One region of the Kineococcus haloalkalitolerans genome, then DNA from elsewhere that is predicted to be linked to it. Evidence: riboswitches for the same ligand, from Rfam matches in the RefSeq annotation. Region 1 holds a riboswitch; each other region holds the start of a gene.
The links. A riboswitch is a leader RNA that binds a small molecule or an ion and turns the genes downstream of it on or off. The one in region 1 is predicted to bind S-adenosylmethionine.
Positions count from the first base shown of each region.

Region 2: it holds a riboswitch for S-adenosylmethionine, as region 1 does, so the genes downstream of both, ACRYMY_RS11315 (methylenetetrahydrofolate reductase) here and ACRYMY_RS18665 (ABC transporter ATP-binding protein) in region 1, are expected to answer to the same signal.
Region 3: it holds a riboswitch for S-adenosylmethionine, as region 1 does, so the genes downstream of both, ACRYMY_RS08430 (acyl-CoA dehydrogenase family protein) here and ACRYMY_RS18665 (ABC transporter ATP-binding protein) in region 1, are expected to answer to the same signal.

Region 1 is NZ_JBJLSH010000070.1:3,791-9,088, reverse strand. Features, by position in the region: gene ACRYMY_RS18675 (ABC transporter permease) at 1-436, opposite strand, end outside; gene ACRYMY_RS18670 (aliphatic sulfonate ABC transporter substrate-binding protein) at 433-1,461, opposite strand; gene ACRYMY_RS18665 (ABC transporter ATP-binding protein) at 1,538-2,293, opposite strand; SAM riboswitch class I at 2,421-2,519, opposite strand; gene ACRYMY_RS18660 (hypothetical protein) at 2,649-2,915, opposite strand; gene ACRYMY_RS18655 (MBL fold metallo-hydrolase) at 3,034-3,945, opposite strand; gene ACRYMY_RS18650 (alkaline phosphatase family protein) at 3,942-5,298, opposite strand, start outside.
Region 2 is NZ_JBJLSH010000025.1:6,722-12,019, reverse strand. Features, by position in the region: gene ACRYMY_RS11330 (acyltransferase family protein) at 1-796, shown strand, start outside; gene ACRYMY_RS11325 (solute symporter family protein) at 759-2,420, opposite strand; gene ACRYMY_RS11320 (DUF485 domain-containing protein) at 2,417-2,797, opposite strand; SAM riboswitch class I at 3,020-3,111, shown strand; gene ACRYMY_RS11315 (methylenetetrahydrofolate reductase) at 3,181-4,188, shown strand; gene metE (5-methyltetrahydropteroyltriglutamate--homocysteine S-methyltransferase) at 4,185-5,298, shown strand, end outside.
Region 3 is NZ_JBJLSH010000016.1:47,043-52,340, forward strand. Features, by position in the region: gene mshB (N-acetyl-1-D-myo-inositol-2-amino-2-deoxy-alpha-D-glucopyranoside deacetylase) at 1-803, shown strand, start outside; gene ACRYMY_RS08425 (AAA family ATPase) at 1,082-3,001, shown strand; SAM riboswitch class IV at 3,118-3,228, shown strand; gene ACRYMY_RS08430 (acyl-CoA dehydrogenase family protein) at 3,287-4,591, shown strand; gene ACRYMY_RS08435 (NADPH-dependent F420 reductase) at 4,656-5,298, opposite strand, start outside.

The sequences.
Region 1 (5,298 bases):
CGATCTTCGGGGTCTCCCCCAGCCCGATCCACAGCCCCAGCAGCGGCACCCACGCCAGCGACGGCACCGCCCGCAGCGCCCCGAACATCGGCGACAGCATCCGGTCCGCCAGGTTCGACAGGCCCGTCAGCCCGCCCAGCACCACCCCGAGCGAAGCGCCGACGGCGAAGCCCTGCAGGACGCGCTGCACGCTGATCGCCACGTTGGCCTGCAACGCCCCGGTGGACCACATCTCCCCCGCCGCGCGCAGCACGTCCAGCGGCGGCGGCATCTGGTAGCGGCTGAACACACCCAGCGTCGAGCTGAGCTGCCAGGCCGCCACCAGCAGGACCGGCACGACGAGCCCGAGGGCCCACCCGGCCGCGGGCACCCGGCGCCGCGCACCCTCCGCCGCGGGCTCCCGCGGCGGCGCCTGCGTCCCGCTCAACGCGCTCACGAGGACGCCGCCTGCGCGAACTGCGGGGCGAACAGGCCCTCCAGCGCGGTGCGGGCCTCCTCCTCCGAGCGCACGTCACCGGTCTCGACCATCAGCGGGATGATCGCCTCCAGCACCTGCGCCTGCGCGTCGCCCGGCACCAGGTCGACGAAGCCGGTGCGCTCCAGCACCAGCGCGGCGACCTCGTCCTCCTGCTGCGCCTCGGCGGCGTACAGGGCCTGCAGGTCGGCCGGGTTCTCCAGCGCCCACGAGCGCGCCTGCGCGTACGCGTCGACGACCTGCTGCGCCAGCTCCGGGGACTCCTCGATGAACTGCTCGCGCGCGTTGAGCATCCCGTAGGTGTTGAAGTCCACGTTGCGGTACAGCAGGCGCGAGCCCGCCGTCAGCTCCGAGGCCGCCATGTTCGGGTCCAGGCCCGCCCACGCGTCCACGTCGCCGCGCTCCAGGGCCGCGCGCCCGTCCGGGTGCTGCAGGTTGACGATCTCCACGTCGGCGCCCGACAGGCCGGCCTCCGCCAGCGCCTGCTGGAGGAAGAAGTACGGGTCCGTGCCGGTGGTGGCGGCGATCCGGGCCCCGCGCAGACCGGCCACGTCGGTGACGGTGGAGCCCTCGCCGACGACCAGCGCCGTCCACTCCGGCTGGGAGTACACCGCGATCGTCTGCACGGGCGAGCCGTTCGCGCGGGCCTGCAGGACCGCCGAGCCCGCCGTGGAGGCCACGTCGAGGTTGTCGTTGCGCAGGAACTCGTTGGCGCGGTTGCTGCCCAGCGACTGCTCCCACACGACCGTCAGGCCGGCGTCCTCGAGGATGCGCTGCTGACGGACGACCAGGCTCAGCGGGTTGTACAGGGCGTAGTCCAGGCGGACGGTGTCGCCGCCACCGGAACCCGAGCCGGACCCGGCGCCCCCGGTGGCGACGGCGCCGGTGCTGTCCTCGCCCTGCACGCAGGCGGCGGCACCGAGGGCGACGCCGCCGAGGGCGAGGCCGAGGGCGGTGCGGCGGGCGAGGGGGCGGGGGGTGCGCAGCACGGGGGTTCCTCCAGGCAGGGACGAGCGGCGGTCCGGGACGGACCGGCGGTGGGGGGTGGTGAGGGGCGGCGGGTCAGGCGTGCCGGGGCACGCCGAGGAGCTCCAGGAGCTCCACGCGGTGGGCGGCCAGCTCGGCGTCGCCGCGGTCGCGGGGACGGGGCGCCGCCACGCGCAGGTCGCGCACCACGCGGGCGCCCTCGGCGCCCTCGGGGGTGCCGAGCACGAGGACGCGGTCGGCCAGGTGCAGCGCCTCGTCGACGTCGTGGGTGACGAACAGGGTGGTGGCGCCCGTGCCGCGCTGGACGTCGTCGAGGAGGTCCTGCATCTTCAGCCGGGTCAGCGCGTCCAGCGCCGCGAACGGCTCGTCGAGCAGCAGCACGCCGGGGCGGCGCACCAGGGCGCGCGCCAGCGCCGCGCGCTGGGCCATGCCGCCGGAGACGCGGCGCGGGCGGTGCCCGGCGAAGTCGGCCAGGCCGACGGTCCCGAGCTGGTGGGCGACCCGCTCGCGGCCCTCGGCGCGCGGGGTGCCGCGCGGCAGGCCGAGGGCGACGTTGCCGGCCAGGTCGCGCCAGGGCAGCAGGCGCGGCTCCTGGAAGACGACGGCGCAGCGGTCGCTGACGTCGCGCACCGGCTCACCGCCGACCGCGACCTCTCCCGCGGTGGGCAGGTCCAGACCGGCGACCAGGCGCAGCAGCGTGGACTTGCCGCTGCCGGAGGCGCCGAGCAGGGCGACGGTGGACCCGGCCTCGACGACGAGGTCGACGTCGGCCAGCACGCGGTGGGTGCCGCGGGCGTTGACGAAGGAGCGCCCGACACCGCGCAGGACCACGTCGGCGGCCTGCAGGGCGTCGGCGCGCGCGGTGGTCGCCGCGCTCGCTGGGGTCGTGGCGGCGGTGCGGGGAGCGCGCTGGCGCGCGGTCTCGTGCGCGGTCGCGGGACCAGGGGGCAACTCGGCTCCTCCATCGGTCCTGGCGTGAGCACCGTGCCCGGGCCCGAGGGCCCGGAGGTTGCTGCGGCGTCGTCGAGCCAGGTCTCTCGGCCGCTCTGGATGGTTGCACCATCAAAGGCCGAGGTGGGGGCCGTGTCAAACCAGGGTGCCCCGGGCAGCCTCACGGGGTGCCCGGGGCCTCCACGCAGGACGCCGCGCGGGACGCCGCGCGGAGCTCGCGAGGGGCCGGCCGGTCTCAGACCGGACGCGGGTCGGGCATCGGCTCGCCCAGCGGCCGGACGTCGGCGACGGCCCCGCCGTCGCCGTCGCGCAGCCAGCAGCCGACCGCGCGCAGGCCCAGGTCGGCCAGCGCGTCGTCGAGCTGCCCCGGCTCGTAGTAGCCGTGCGCGGGCGGGTCGCTCAGCGCCAGCCGCGACAGCACGCGGCCGTCGTCGGTGCTGACCACGAGCGCCCGCTGCTCGTGGTCGAGCAGCGCCGTGAGGAAGGTGAACGCCTGGGCCATGACTCCCCCGTTCCCGTCGGGACCCGGTGTCAGCGGGTGTCCCTGCGACGGTACCCGCGAAGGGCCCGGCGCACGCGCGGATCGGGGGGACCCGTCCGCGTGTCGCCGCGGGGGGGGGTCAGCTCGCGGCGGGCGGGGGCGTCGCGCGGGCGCGGTCGAACGGCAGGACCTGCCCCGGGCGCAGCACCACGGCCCGCACGTCCGAGCGGCGGGCCAGGCGGTCGGCGAAGTGCCGGCCCGGCGCCCACCAGCGGTCGCCCATCGTGCGTCCCAGCGCGAGCGGCGCCAGCGTGCCCCAGTGCACCGGCACCGCGAGCGCCGGGCGCACGCGGGCCACCACCCGCGCGGCCTGGCGCGGGTCGAGGTGGTGCTCGCCCAGGGTGTGGCCCCAACCGCCGACGGGCACGAGCGCCACGTCCGGTCCGCGGGCCGTCCCGCCGTCCGCGCCGGCGCGCCCGTCCCCGGGGCGGCGCGCGCGCAGCTGCGCCAGGACGGCGTCCTCCAGGCCGGGGAAGGGGCCGGTGTCCCCCAGCGCCCACACCGTCACGGGCACCCCGTCGGCGCGCGGGACCTCCAGCAGGTGGCCGACGGCGGCCGCGTCGCGGGGCGCGCCGGTCAGCCGGGCCAGGGTGCGGCCGCCGTCGTGGTGGGCGGGCAGCGCGGTGACGGCCACCTCGCGGCGCGAGCCGTCGTAGGCGCGCACGGGCAGGTGGACGGTCTGGCCGGCGCCCGCCTCCACGACGCGGCTGCCGACCGGGCGCAGCCGGTGCCTCAGCCAGCGCGCGGCCCCCGGCGGGGCGACGACCCAGTCGGCGTCCAGCGCGCGCAGCGAGGCGATGTCGCAGTGGTCGTGGTGCAGGTGCGAGACGACGGCGACGTGGGCGCGGGCGGAGTGGTCGGCGGCCGGGACGGGCTGGCGGCGGCGCAGGTGCGCCAGGCCCGCGCGCAGCACCGGGTCGGTGACCACCCGCACCCCCTCCACGTCGACGACGACGGTCGAGTGGCCCAGCCACCGCAGCTGCCCGCTCACGCGCGCTCCCCCTCCCCCGCGACGACGCTGCCCCGCTCCCCGGGCGCCGGGGCCACCGGCACGCCGGCCCGCCGCATCCAGCGCACGAGCTGCTCGTGCACGGCGGCGGCCCCGACCAGCTGCTCCTCGCCCGGCACGCCGCGGTCCAGCAGGTCCTCGTCCAGCGGCCAGTCCGCCGGGTGCACGAGCACGGCGTCGTTCTGCCAGCCGCCCAGCCCGCCGTGCGAGGCGACCTGCTCCTCGAAGGCGTGCACCTCCCCCGTCACGGCGTCCACGGTGGAGTGCACGAGCAGCGCCGGGGCCGTCGCGAAGCCCATGACGCGGGCCAGCTCCCCGGCCGCGCGCGGGCCCACGGCCGCCAGCGGGTCGCTGCCGCGCACCGCGCCCGAGAGCAGGTCGTGCTCGCCGCGCGGGCCCAGGGCGACGGGGACGCCGGCGCGGCGGCCCACGACGAACCCGACGCCGGGCGTGGCGAGCAGGCCGGGCACCAGGGCGGGCCAGCGGGCGCCGAGGGCGGCCAGGTCCATCCGCCCGCCCGGGGCGTCCGGCACGCTCAGCAGAGCCGTGCAGCCCGCGGTGACGACGACGACCTCGTCGGCGCCGCGCGAGGACGGCTCCTGGCGCGCGCCCGCCCGCTGCGCGGTGCCGCTGGGGGCGAAGTCGCGCACGAGGACGTCCACGCGCCCGCGCACCTCCGCCCCCGTCGCGGTGCTCACCGTCGAGGACGCCGTCTCCGGGCGCGCGTGCAGCAGGTCGGCCACCACGTCCTGCACGCGGCGGCCGCTCACCTGCTCGAAGGTGGCGCCCTGCGCCTGGCCGTGGTCGGAGAGCACGACGACGCGGTAGTCGCGCGGAGCGGCCGCGGCGACCTCGGCCAGCGTGCCGAGGGCCCGGTCGACGCCGGCGAGGGCGTCCAGCGACTCCGCGCGCGCCACCCCGGCGTGGTGGGCGACCTCGTCGTAGTCGAGGAAGTCGACGAACACGACGGGGCGGCCCTGGGCCAGGTGCTCGGCGACGAGGGCGATGTTCAGGTCGCGCAGCACGGCGTTCGTCAGGGCCCGCAGCAGCACGTACCAGCCGCGGCGCGGGATGCGCGGCTCCACGCGGCGCACCCGCTGCTGCCAGCCCTGGTACAGCTCCTTGACGACCTCGCCGACGGTCAGCAGGACGCTGCGCAGCAGCACGAACGGCCGCAGGACGTAGCGCAGGTAGGGCCGCCCCGACCCGCCGGCGCGCGAGGTCGAGACGACCAGGTGGGCGTGCGGGGCGTCGCCGGAGAAGACGTTGCCGACGCTGGCGCCGTCGGCGGCCAGCAGGCCCGCGCGCCCCGCGGCCCGGCCCGCGGCGCGGGCG
Region 2 (5,298 bases), on a different contig from region 1:
GTACCTGTGGCACGTCCTGCCGGTGGCGCACTTCTGGTTCCTCGAGGCCGTCTTCTGGATCTTCGTGCTGGTCGGCGTCCTCGACGTCGCGGGGCGCCTGGCCCGCCCGGCGGTCGTGGCCGCGCTCGTGGTGGCGGCCGTCGCCGCCGACGTGCTCGTGCCGTTCGGCGTGGACCCGCTGGGGCTGCGCAGCGCCCTGTTCCTGCTGCCGTTCTTCCTCACCGGCCTGGCCGCGCAGCGCTTCTCCCTGACCACCGCTCCGCTCGCCCTGCGCGCCGGCGTCGTGCTGGTCGCCCTCGCCCTGGCGGCGTGGGTGCTGCTGGGGCTGCTCGGTGTCGTGGACCCGGTGCCCTCGCGGCGCGACCCGGTGGGGGCGGCGGTCGGCCTCAGCGCCTGCCTGGCGCTGCTGCTCGTGCCGTGGCGGGTGCGCCCGCTGGTGGCCCTGGGCGCCTTCTCCTTCACGATCTACACCACGCACGTGTTCGGGACCTCGGCCGCGCGCGTCGTCCTGGAGCGCCTGGGCGTGGAGTCGGTACCGCTGCACCTGCTGCTGGGCGTCCTGGCCGGGCTGGCCGTGGGCGTCCTCGTCGAGCTGGTGGCCCGCCGCTGGGCGCTGACCCGCACCCTCGTCCTGGGGCAGCGCAGGCGCCCGGGCGCCGGCGCGCGGACGGGCGCGGGGACGGCAGCGGGGCGGGTGCCCGACGGCACCCGCCCCGCTGACCGGCCGGCCCCGCCCCGCGACGGGGCCGGCGACGGCGTCAGTGCTGGACGGCCTTCTCCGCCCCGGCGCCGGTGAGGGAGCGCACCTCCATCTCGGCGGCGCGCTTCTCGTTGCCGCGCTCCTTGCCGAGCACGGAACCCAGCCAGCCCAGGAAGAAGGCCAGCGGGATCGTCACCAGGCCCGGGTTCTCCAGCGGGAACCACGAGAAGTCGACCGAGGTGTCCCGGATGACCGACAGGCTCGCGCCGGTGTTGGGGTCGACCTTGCCGGAGACGACGGGGGAGAACGCGATGAGCACCAGGCAGGAGATCAGCCCGCCGTAGATGCTCCACATCGCCCCGCGGGTGGTGAAGCCCTTCCAGAACAGCGAGTAGATGATCGTCGGCAGGTTCGCGCTCGCCGCGACCGCGAAGGCCAGCGCCACGAGGAACGCCACGTTCTGCCCCTGCGCGAAGATGCCGCCGACGATGGCGACGGCACCGATGACGACGACCGTCAGCCGCGCCACCCGCACCTCCCCGTCCGGGTCGACCTGCCCCTTCTTCAGCACGCTGGCGTAGATGTCGTGCGCGAAGGAGGCGCTCGCGGTGATCGCCAGACCGGCGACGACGGCGAGGATCGTGGCGAACGCGACGGCCGCGATGATGCCCAGCAGGATCGTGCCGCCCAGCTCGAACGCCAGCAGCGGTGCCGCCGAGTTGACGCCGCCGGGCGCCGCCCGGATGACCTCGGCGCCCACGATCGCGCCGGCGCCGTAGCCGATGACGAGTGTGAACAGGTAGAAGATGCCGATGATCCAGATGGCCCACACGACGCTGCGGCGGGCCTCCTTGGAGGAGGGCACCGTGTAGAAGCGCATGAGGACGTGCGGCAGGCCCGCGGTGCCGAACACCAGCGCCAGCGACAGCGACAGGAAGTTCAGCTTCGAGACCTCGCTGGCGCCGTACTGCGCGCCCGGCCCGATGAGCGCCTCGCCGGCCGAGCCGGGCGCGGCCACGGCCGCCCCGAGCAGGTCGGACAGGTTGAAGCCGTACCGGCTCAGCACCCACACCGTCATGATCCCGGCGCCGGTGACCAGCAGGCACGCCTTGATGATCTGCACCCAGGTGGTGCCCTTCATCCCGCCGACGAGCACGTACAGGATCATCAGCGTGCCGACGACGGCGATGACGACGTTCTGCCCGGCGCGCGAGTCGATGCCCAGCAGCAGCGAGACCAGCCCGCCCGCGCCGGCCATCTGCGCCAGCAGGTAGAAGAACGACACGGCCAGCGTCGAGATCGCCGCGGCCGTGCGCACGGGCCGCTCGCGCAGCCGGAAGCTGAGGACGTCGGCCATCGTGAAGCGGCCGGTGTTGCGCAGCAGCTCGGCGACCAGCAGCAGCGCCACCAGCCAGGCGACGAGGAACCCGATCGAGTACAGGAACCCGTCGTAGCCGTACAGGGCGATGGCGCCGGCGATGCCCAGGAAGCTGGCGGCCGACAGGTAGTCGCCGGCGATGGCGACGCCGTTCTGCCGGCCGGTGAAGGCGCGCCCGCCGGCGTAGAAGTCGGCGGCCGTGCGGTTGTTCTTGCTGGCCCGCAGCACCACGGTCAGCGTCACGGCGACGAACGCGCCGAAGATGGCGATGTTGACCCAGGGGTTGCCGATGTCCGTGCCCGCGGCCGCCGCGGTGGGCAGGCCCGTCGCGAAGGTGCTCACCGGACCCCCTCGATCCGCTCGCGCAGCTCCTCGGCCGCCGGGTCGAACTTCTTGTTCGCCCAGCGCACGTACACGGTGGTGATGGCGAACGTCATGACGAACTGGCTCAGCCCCAGCAGCAGCCCGATCGTGATGTTGCTGTCGCCCAGGCGCGTGCTCATGAAGCCGTGCGCGTAGTCGGCGAGCAGCACGTACAGCAGGTACCAGAACAGGAAGAGCGCGGTCAGGGGGAAGACGACGCGGCGGAAGCGCCGTCGCAGCGCGGCGAACTCGGGGGAGTCCTGGACCTCCTGGTAGGGCGTGCGCCCGCCCAGGGGCCCGGACCCGCCGGGCGGTTCGCCGGCCGGCCCGGACCGGCCGTGGTCGGTCGTGCTCACGGTGACCTCCTCGTCAGCGCCGGGACCCCGAGCCCCGGCTGTGAGGGCGCCGACGGTAGCTCGACGTCGAGACTCCTGACCACAGAACGCGCCGAGAGGGCTTCCGGAAGACCCGCCGGGGCGGCGGTCCGCACCTCACCCGCTCGGGCGATCAGGCACGCCCAGCGCGCGGCCGACACGAAGGGTGTTGAAGCGGGGGCCCCGTGCCCCTAGCATCGACGCAGCCCATCCAGAGCGGTCGAGAGTCCTGGCTCCGTGACGCCGCAGCAACCCCCCGAGCCCGGGCGAGGGTGCTAACGCCAGGCCGATGGAGTTCCGATGTCGATGTCACGCACCCACGCCATCCCCGCCACCCCCGCCCGCACCGGCGCCCGGGCCCCGCGGTGAGCCTCGCCCCGCGCCTGCGGGGGACGGACCGGCCCACGGTCAGCTTCGAGCTGTACCCGCCGCGCTCGGCGGCGGGCGTGGACGCCGTGCACCGCACCGTGGCCGAGCTGTCCGCCGTCCTGCCGGACTTCTTCTCCGTCACCTACGGGGCCTCCGGCGCCACCCGCGGGCCCAGCGCCGACCTCGTGCGGCACGTGCTGGCCAGCACCCCGGTGCCCGTCCTGGCGCACCTGACCTGCGTGGGCGCCTCCCGGCGCGAGGTCGTCGAGCTGGCCACGGCGTTCTTCGACGCCGGGGTCCGCGACGTCCTCGCCCTGCGCGGGGACCCGCCGACCGGGCAGGAGGACTGGCGCCCGCACCCCGACGGCGTCCACCGCGCCTGCGACCTCGTGGAGCTGCTGCAGGTGGCCGACCGGCGCCACCTCGCCCAGCGCGGCGGCGCCCGGCCCGTGGACGAGCAGCCGCTGAGCATCGCCGTGGCGGCCTTCCCCTCCGGCGGGCCGGACGACCTGGCGGCGCTGCGCGCCAAGCAGGACGCCGGCGCCCACTTCGCGGTCGCGCAGGTCTGCTACCGCGCGAGCGAGTACGCCGACCACCTGGCCCGCGCCCGCGCCGCCGGGATCACGATCCCGGTGCTGCCGGGCGTCGTGCCCACCACCGACCCGGCCCGGCTGCTGCGCCTGCAGCAGCTGACCGGCGTGCCCGTGCCCCGCGAGCTGCTCGCCGTCCTGGAGGCGGCGCAGGAGTCCGGGGAGACCGCCCGCCGCCGCGCCGGCACCGCCTGGGGGGCGCGGCTGGTCCGCGAGCTCCTCGACGCCGGCGCGCCCGGCGTGCACGTCTACACCTTCAACTCCCACGACCACGCGCTGGACCTGCTCGAGGGCGCCCACCTCGACACGCGGACCCCGACGGTCCCGCCGGCGGCCGGACGGCCGCAGGCCGGCAGCTCCCCGGAGGCACCCCTCCCCGAACCCGCCGCGCAGCCGGCTGGAGGCACCGCATGAGCACCACCGACCACCCCACCGACCGCACCGGGACCGGCTGGGACGCCACCGTCCTCGGCTACCCCCGCACCGGCCCGCGCCGCGAGGCGAAGAAGGCGCTGGAGGCCCTGTGGGCCGGGCGCGCCGACGTCGCCGCCACGGAGGAGGCCCTGGCCGCCGTGCGCGCGCGCACGCTGCGCCGCCTGAACGCCCTGGGCCTGCACGCCCACGACGCGTCCATCCCCTCGGCGGCCTCCAGCTACGACCACGTCCTCGACGCGGCCGTCGCCGTCGGCGCCGTCCCGCCGCGCTTCGCCGACGTCGTCGGCCCCGACGGGCGCGTGGACGTCGCCGGGCGCTCCACCATCGCCCGCGGGCGCGGGGCGGACGCGCCGCTGGAGATGACGAAGTGGTTCGACACGAACTACCACTACCTCGTCCCCGAGATCGGTCCGGGCACGGAGTTCCGCTTCGCCGACGACAGCAGCGTGCGCGAGTTCTCCGAGGCGCTGGCCGACGGTTTCCTCACCCGGCCCGTCCTCGTCGGGCCGCTGACGTTCCTGCTGCTGTCCAAGCCCGCCGACGGCGCGCCCGCCGGGTTCCGGCCCCTGGACCGCATGGACGACCTGCTGGGCGCCTACGCCGACCTGCTCGCCGCCCACGCGGCCGCCGGCGCGACGTGGGTGCAGCTGGACGAGCCCGCCCTCGTCAGCGACTCCGCCACCGCCGGCGTGGCGGACCTGCCGGGGCTGGTGCGCCGCACCTACGAGCGGCTGACCGCGCTGCCGCAGCGCCCGCAGCTGCTGGTGGCCGCCCCCTACGGGGACCTGGGGGAGCTGCTGGAACCGCTGGCCCGCACCGGCGTGGAGGGAGTCGGCCTCGACCTCGTGCGCGGCCGGCTGCCGGAGGTCGACGGGGAGGCCGGTGCGGGGCTGCGCGAGGCGCTGCGCGGCACGCTCGTCGTGGGCGGGGTCGTCGACGGGCGCAACGTGTGGGCGGGGGACCTGCCGCGCGCCCTGGCGTCGCTGCGCGCGCTGGAACCGGCCGCCGCGCACGTCGCGGCGGGCACGTCGACGTCCCTGCTGCACGTCCCGCACGACGTGGCCGACGAGCCGCAGCTGGACGAGCGGC
Region 3 (5,298 bases), on a different contig from region 1:
TGCTGACGGCGACCCGCGGCGAGCAGGGGGAGGTCATCCCCGCCGAGCTCGCCGGGCTGGGCCCGGACGAGCTGGCCGAGCACCGCACGCGCGAGCTGGCCGCCGCCACCGAGGCCCTCGGCGTGGACGACCACCGCTTCCTCACCCGCCCCGACGGCTCCGGCTACCGCGACTCCGGGATGGTCTGGCTGGCCCCGGGCGTCGCCGGCACGGGCGAGGACCTCGACCCGCGCGCCCTGACCGCCGCCGACGTCGAGGAGGTCGCCGAGCGGGTCGCCGAGGTGGTGCGCGAGGTGCGTCCGCAGGTCGTCGTCACCTACGAGCCGGGCGGCGGGTACGGCCACCCCGACCACGTGCGCGTCGCGGAGGCGACCCGCCGGGCCCTCGTCCTGGCCGCCGGGGACCGCCACGACGGCTCGGTGCCCTGGCAGGTGGCCAAGGTCTACGAGACCGTCCAGCCGGAGTCGCTGACCCGCGCGGCCCTGCGCGCCCTGGCCGCGGCCGGGCTGGCGGACGTGCCCGACCCGGACGGCCCGCTGCCGTCGGTGGTCGTGCCCGACGAGGAGGTGACCACGGCCGTGGACGGCGCCGAGCACGTGGCCGCCAAGCTGGCCGCGCTGCGCGCGCACGCCTCGCAGGTGACGGTCGACCTGGAGGGCCGCGAGCCGGTGATGCGGCTGTCCAACCGGGTGCCGCAGCCGGTCCTGCCCGTGGAGCACTTCCGGCTCGTGCACGGCGTGGCGAGCGGCCCGTTCGACGACGCCGGCCGCGAGACGGACCTGTTCGCCGGCGTCGCTCTGTGAACCGCCGCCGCTGACTCGGCGCGTCCGTGCCCGCCCGGTGGCGCGGATGCGCCGGACTGCTCCGGACGGGTGAACCCGGTCCTCCGAACCGGTCACGGACGGTGGCCGTCCGGCAGCGCGGCGGGTTGGCTGGCTCCGCGGCCCGGTGCTCCGACCGGGCCGGACGAGAGGAGCAGCCGGTGGCGCCGAAGGCCGAGCCCGTACGGGGTGGACCGGGTCGAGCGGGTGGACCGGGCGCGGGTCCGCGGCGCGGCCGCGACGCCGGCGACGTCGGGCGGGTGCGCGAGGCCCACCGCCGCCGCCGCACCACGCTGGCGCTGCTCGCCGTCCTCGCGCTCGTCCTCGTCGTCGACGTGCGCCTGGCGCTGGGCCTGCCGCTCGTCCCGGCGCTGCCGGCCGTGGACCCGCTCTACGTCATGGCGGGCCTCTTCTTCGCCCTGCTCATCGTGCTGCTGCTGGGGCAGACGCTCGTCGCCGGCCGCTCCCCGCACGTGCTGTACCGCCCCGAGCAGATCGACGTGACCCTGGACGACGTCAAGGGCCTGGGCCCGGTCAAGGAGGACGTCGAGCGCAGCCTCGACCTGTTCCTGGGCGCGCGCAGCTTCCGCCGCGACATGGGCGGCCGGCCCCGCCGCGGCCTGCTGTTCGAGGGCCCGCCCGGCACGGGCAAGACGCACATGGCCAAGGCCATGGCCCGCGAGGCGGGCGTGCCGTTCCTCTTCGTCTCCGCGACCTCGTTCCAGTCGATGTGGTACGGCGCGACGGCCCGCAAGGTCCGCTCCTACTTCAAGGCCGTGCGCCGCGCGGCCCGCGCCGAGGGCGCCGCCGTCGCCTTCATCGAGGAGATCGACGCCATCGCCGGCGCGCGCGGCGGCATGTCCTCGGCCACAGCGCTGGCCACGCCCCTGGAGGCCGCCCCCGCCAGCGCCGGGGTGCTCTCCTGCGGGGGCCTGTCCGGGCTGGAGCGGCTCGTGACCGGCATGGCCGGCGCGGGCGGCGCGCCCGCCCCGGTGCGCGTGGAGCGCCTGGCCAGCAGCGAGGGCGCCAGCGGCGTCGTCAACGAGCTGCTCGTGCAGATGCAGTCCTTCGACGAGCCGACGGCCGGGGAGCGGCTGCGCGGCGCGCTGGTCGACCTGGCCAACCGCTTCCTGCCCGAGGGCCGCCGGCTGCGCCGCCCGCGCACCGAGCCCGCCGAGGTCCTCGTCGTCGCCGCGACCAACCGCGCCGACGCCCTCGACCCCGCGCTGCTGCGCCCCGGCCGCTTCGACCGCCGCCTGGCCTTCGGCCTGCCCGACAAGGCGGCCCGGCGCGAGCTGGTGGACCACTTCCTGGCCCGCAAGGCCCACGAGCCGGCCCTCGACGAGGCTGAGCGCCGCGACGCGCTGGCCGGCGTCACCTCCGGCTACAGCCCCGTGATGATCGAGAACCTGCTCGACGAGGCCCTCGTCAACGCCGTGCGCCGCGGCGGCGACGGGATGTCGTGGGCGGACCTGGAGCACGCGCGCCTGGTCACCGAGGTCGGCCTGGGCCAGCCCGTCGGCTACACCGCGCACGAGGCGCGGCTCATCGCCACGCACGAGGCCGGGCACGCCGTCGTGGCCCACCTCGTCGCCCCGCACCGGCGCCTGGACGTCCTGACGATCGTCAAGCGCGCCAGCGCCCTCGGGCTGCTCGCCCACGGCGACGTCGAGGACGTCTACACGCGCTCGCGCTCGGAGCTGGCCGGGCTCATCCGCATCGCCTTCGGCGGGCAGGTGGCCGAGGAGCTGTTCTTCGGCGACGTGTCCACGGGCCCCTCCGGCGACCTGCAGGCCGCCACGACGACGGCCGCGCAGATGGTGGGGGCTGCCGGGATGGCCGGGACGCTGGTCTCCTTCGCGGCGGTGCAGAACGGCGCGTTCGCCGACGGCAACCTCGTCTCCCGGGTCCTGGGCGACGCCGAGGGCCGTCGCCTGGTCGAGGCGCTGCTGGCCGAGCAGAAGGAGGCCGTGCGCGAGCTGCTGGGGCGCCACCGCCACCTGGTGGCCGCCCTGCGCGACGCGCTGCTGGAGCGCCACGAGCTCATCGGCCACGAGATCACCGACGTGCTCGCGGCCGCCGCGCACGAGCCCGCTGCCGACGCGGCCGGCGGGCCCGAGCGGGTGCTGGACCTGCGCGACGGGGCGGTCCTGCCCACCGGCCCGCGCCCGCCCGCCTGACCCGCCCGCTCGCCCCGGCCCGCGCGCCCCGCCCCGCCCGCCGGGGTCCGGGGCGCGCGGCGCTCAGCCGCGGCGCTGCTCGACAGCGCCGGTGCGCTCGTGGCACGCTCCGCGCAGGTCATGAGCGCCAGCGCCAAGCCCCGGCTCGCTGGCCGGCAACCCTCCACGTCGTGGGGTGCCCCGGGTGATGACCTGACCTGGTGCTGACGCACGGGTAAGGACGGGCGCTCGCACGACACCTCCCGGGCCGACGCACCTCAGCGTCCACGACCGGAGGAGCAACGGGTGAGCACCGCCACCGACGACCAGACCACCGAGCGCACGAGCGCCGGGCCGGACGCCGCGCAGCGGCTCGCCGCCGTGCGGGAACGGCTGCGGCCGCTGCTGGAGCGGATCGCCGAGGGCACCGTGCAGCGCGAGCGCGGCCACGTCCTGCCCCGCGAGCAGGTGCGCGAGCTGCTGGACGCCGGGTTCGGCCGGCTGCGGGTGCCCGTCGAGGAGGGCGGGGAGGGGCTGGACGTGCGCGGGCTGGCCGAGGTCCTCGTCGACGTGGCCGCCGCCGACCCGAACCTGCCGCAGGTCTTCCGCGGCCACCTGGCCTGGGTCGAGCACCTGCTGTCCCTGCCGGCGGGGGAGTACCGCACCCGCTGGGTCGAGCGCGTCGTGGCCGGTGAGCTGGTCGGCAACGCCTGGAGCGAGACGGGCGACGCCGCGACCGGGAAGCAGCAGACCGTGGTGACCCGGCGCGACGGGCGCTGGGTCGTCGACGGCCGCAAGTACTACACGACCGGCACGATCTTCGCCGACTGGACGGACGCGACCGCGCGGCGCCTCGCCGGGGACGGCACCGAGGAGGTCGTCACCGTCCTCGTGCGCACCGACCAGCCGGGCGTGCGGGTCAGCGACGACTGGGACGGCTTCGGGCAGCAGCTGACCGGCACCGGCACCCTCGTGCTGACCGGCGCGGTGGTCGAGGACGAGGACGTCGCCTCCTTCACCGACCGCTTCCGCTACCAGACGGCCCTGTACCAGCTGGTGCTGCTCGCCGTCCTCGCCGGCGTCGCCGAGGCCGTCGAGCGCGACACCGGCGCGCAGGTGCGCTCGCGCACCCGCAGCTACACGCACGGCTTGGCGCCGCTGGTGCGCCACGACGCGCAGGTCCTCGCCGTCGCCGGAGAGGTCTCGGCCACCGCCTTCACCGCGCGCGCCCTCGTGCGCTCGGCCGCCGAGGCCGTGCAGGCGGCCGCCGACACCGCCCACGAGCGCGGCTCGGCCGCCGACCGCGCCGCCAACGTGGAGGCGGAGGTGCGCACGGCGCAGGCGCAGGTCGTGCTGTCGGAGAGCGTGCCGCGCGCCGCGACCCTGCTGTTCAACACCCTGGGCGCCTCGGCGACCAGCCGGGCGCGGGCCCTGGACCGGCACTGGCGCAACGCCCGCACCGTCGCCTCGCACAACCCGGTGATCTACAAGCAGCGCATCGTGGGGGACTGGTCGGTCAACGGCACCGAGCCGCCGTTCGTCTGGGACGTCGGCACGCACGCCTCCGTGGACGCGGCGGCCGTGCGGGCCGCCGAGGGCGCCCGCGGCTGAGGCCGGACGGCGACGACCTGCGCCCCAGCCGCGGGAGCGGCGGGGGCGCCGGTCGTCGCCGGTGTCAGCGCACCGAGCGGTCGGCGCGCTCCAGCAGCGGCAGCAGGTCCTCGCGGGTGGTGCGGCGCGGCCGCTCGGGGTCGCCGTCCTCGGTGTACGCGCCGGCGTAGGCGGGCTGGTCGCGCTGGAAGCGCCAGCTGTCGGCCAGGGAGCCGGTGTCGAGCACGTCGTAGCCCAGGGAGTCCAGGAAGGCGGCGACGACCCGCTCGGCGTCCTCGTCGTCCCCGGCGGTCAGCAGCGTCGTCCGCTCCGGCGAGCCCGCCGGGCGCTGCAGGACGCCGAGGTTCGCGGCGAAGATGTTGTTGAACGCCTTGACGACCCGGGCGCCGGGGAAGTGGCGCTGCACGAGCTCGCTGGTCGTCAGCTCGTGGCTGTCCAGCTCGGCGGTGTCGCCGTCGCGCTCCGGGTAGTAGTTGCAGGTGTCGACGACGACCTTCCCGGCCAGCAGGTCCGTCGGCAGGTCCCGCACGCGGCCCAGCGGGATGGTCAGCACCACCAGGTCCCGCGCCGCCGCGGCCTCCTCGACGGTGCCGGCGCGCGCCCGGGGGCCCAGCTGCCCGACGAGGTCCGCCAGCGACGCCGGGCCGCGCGAGTTCGCCACGACGACGTCGTGGCCGGCGTCGACCGCCAGCCGCGCGACGGTGCTG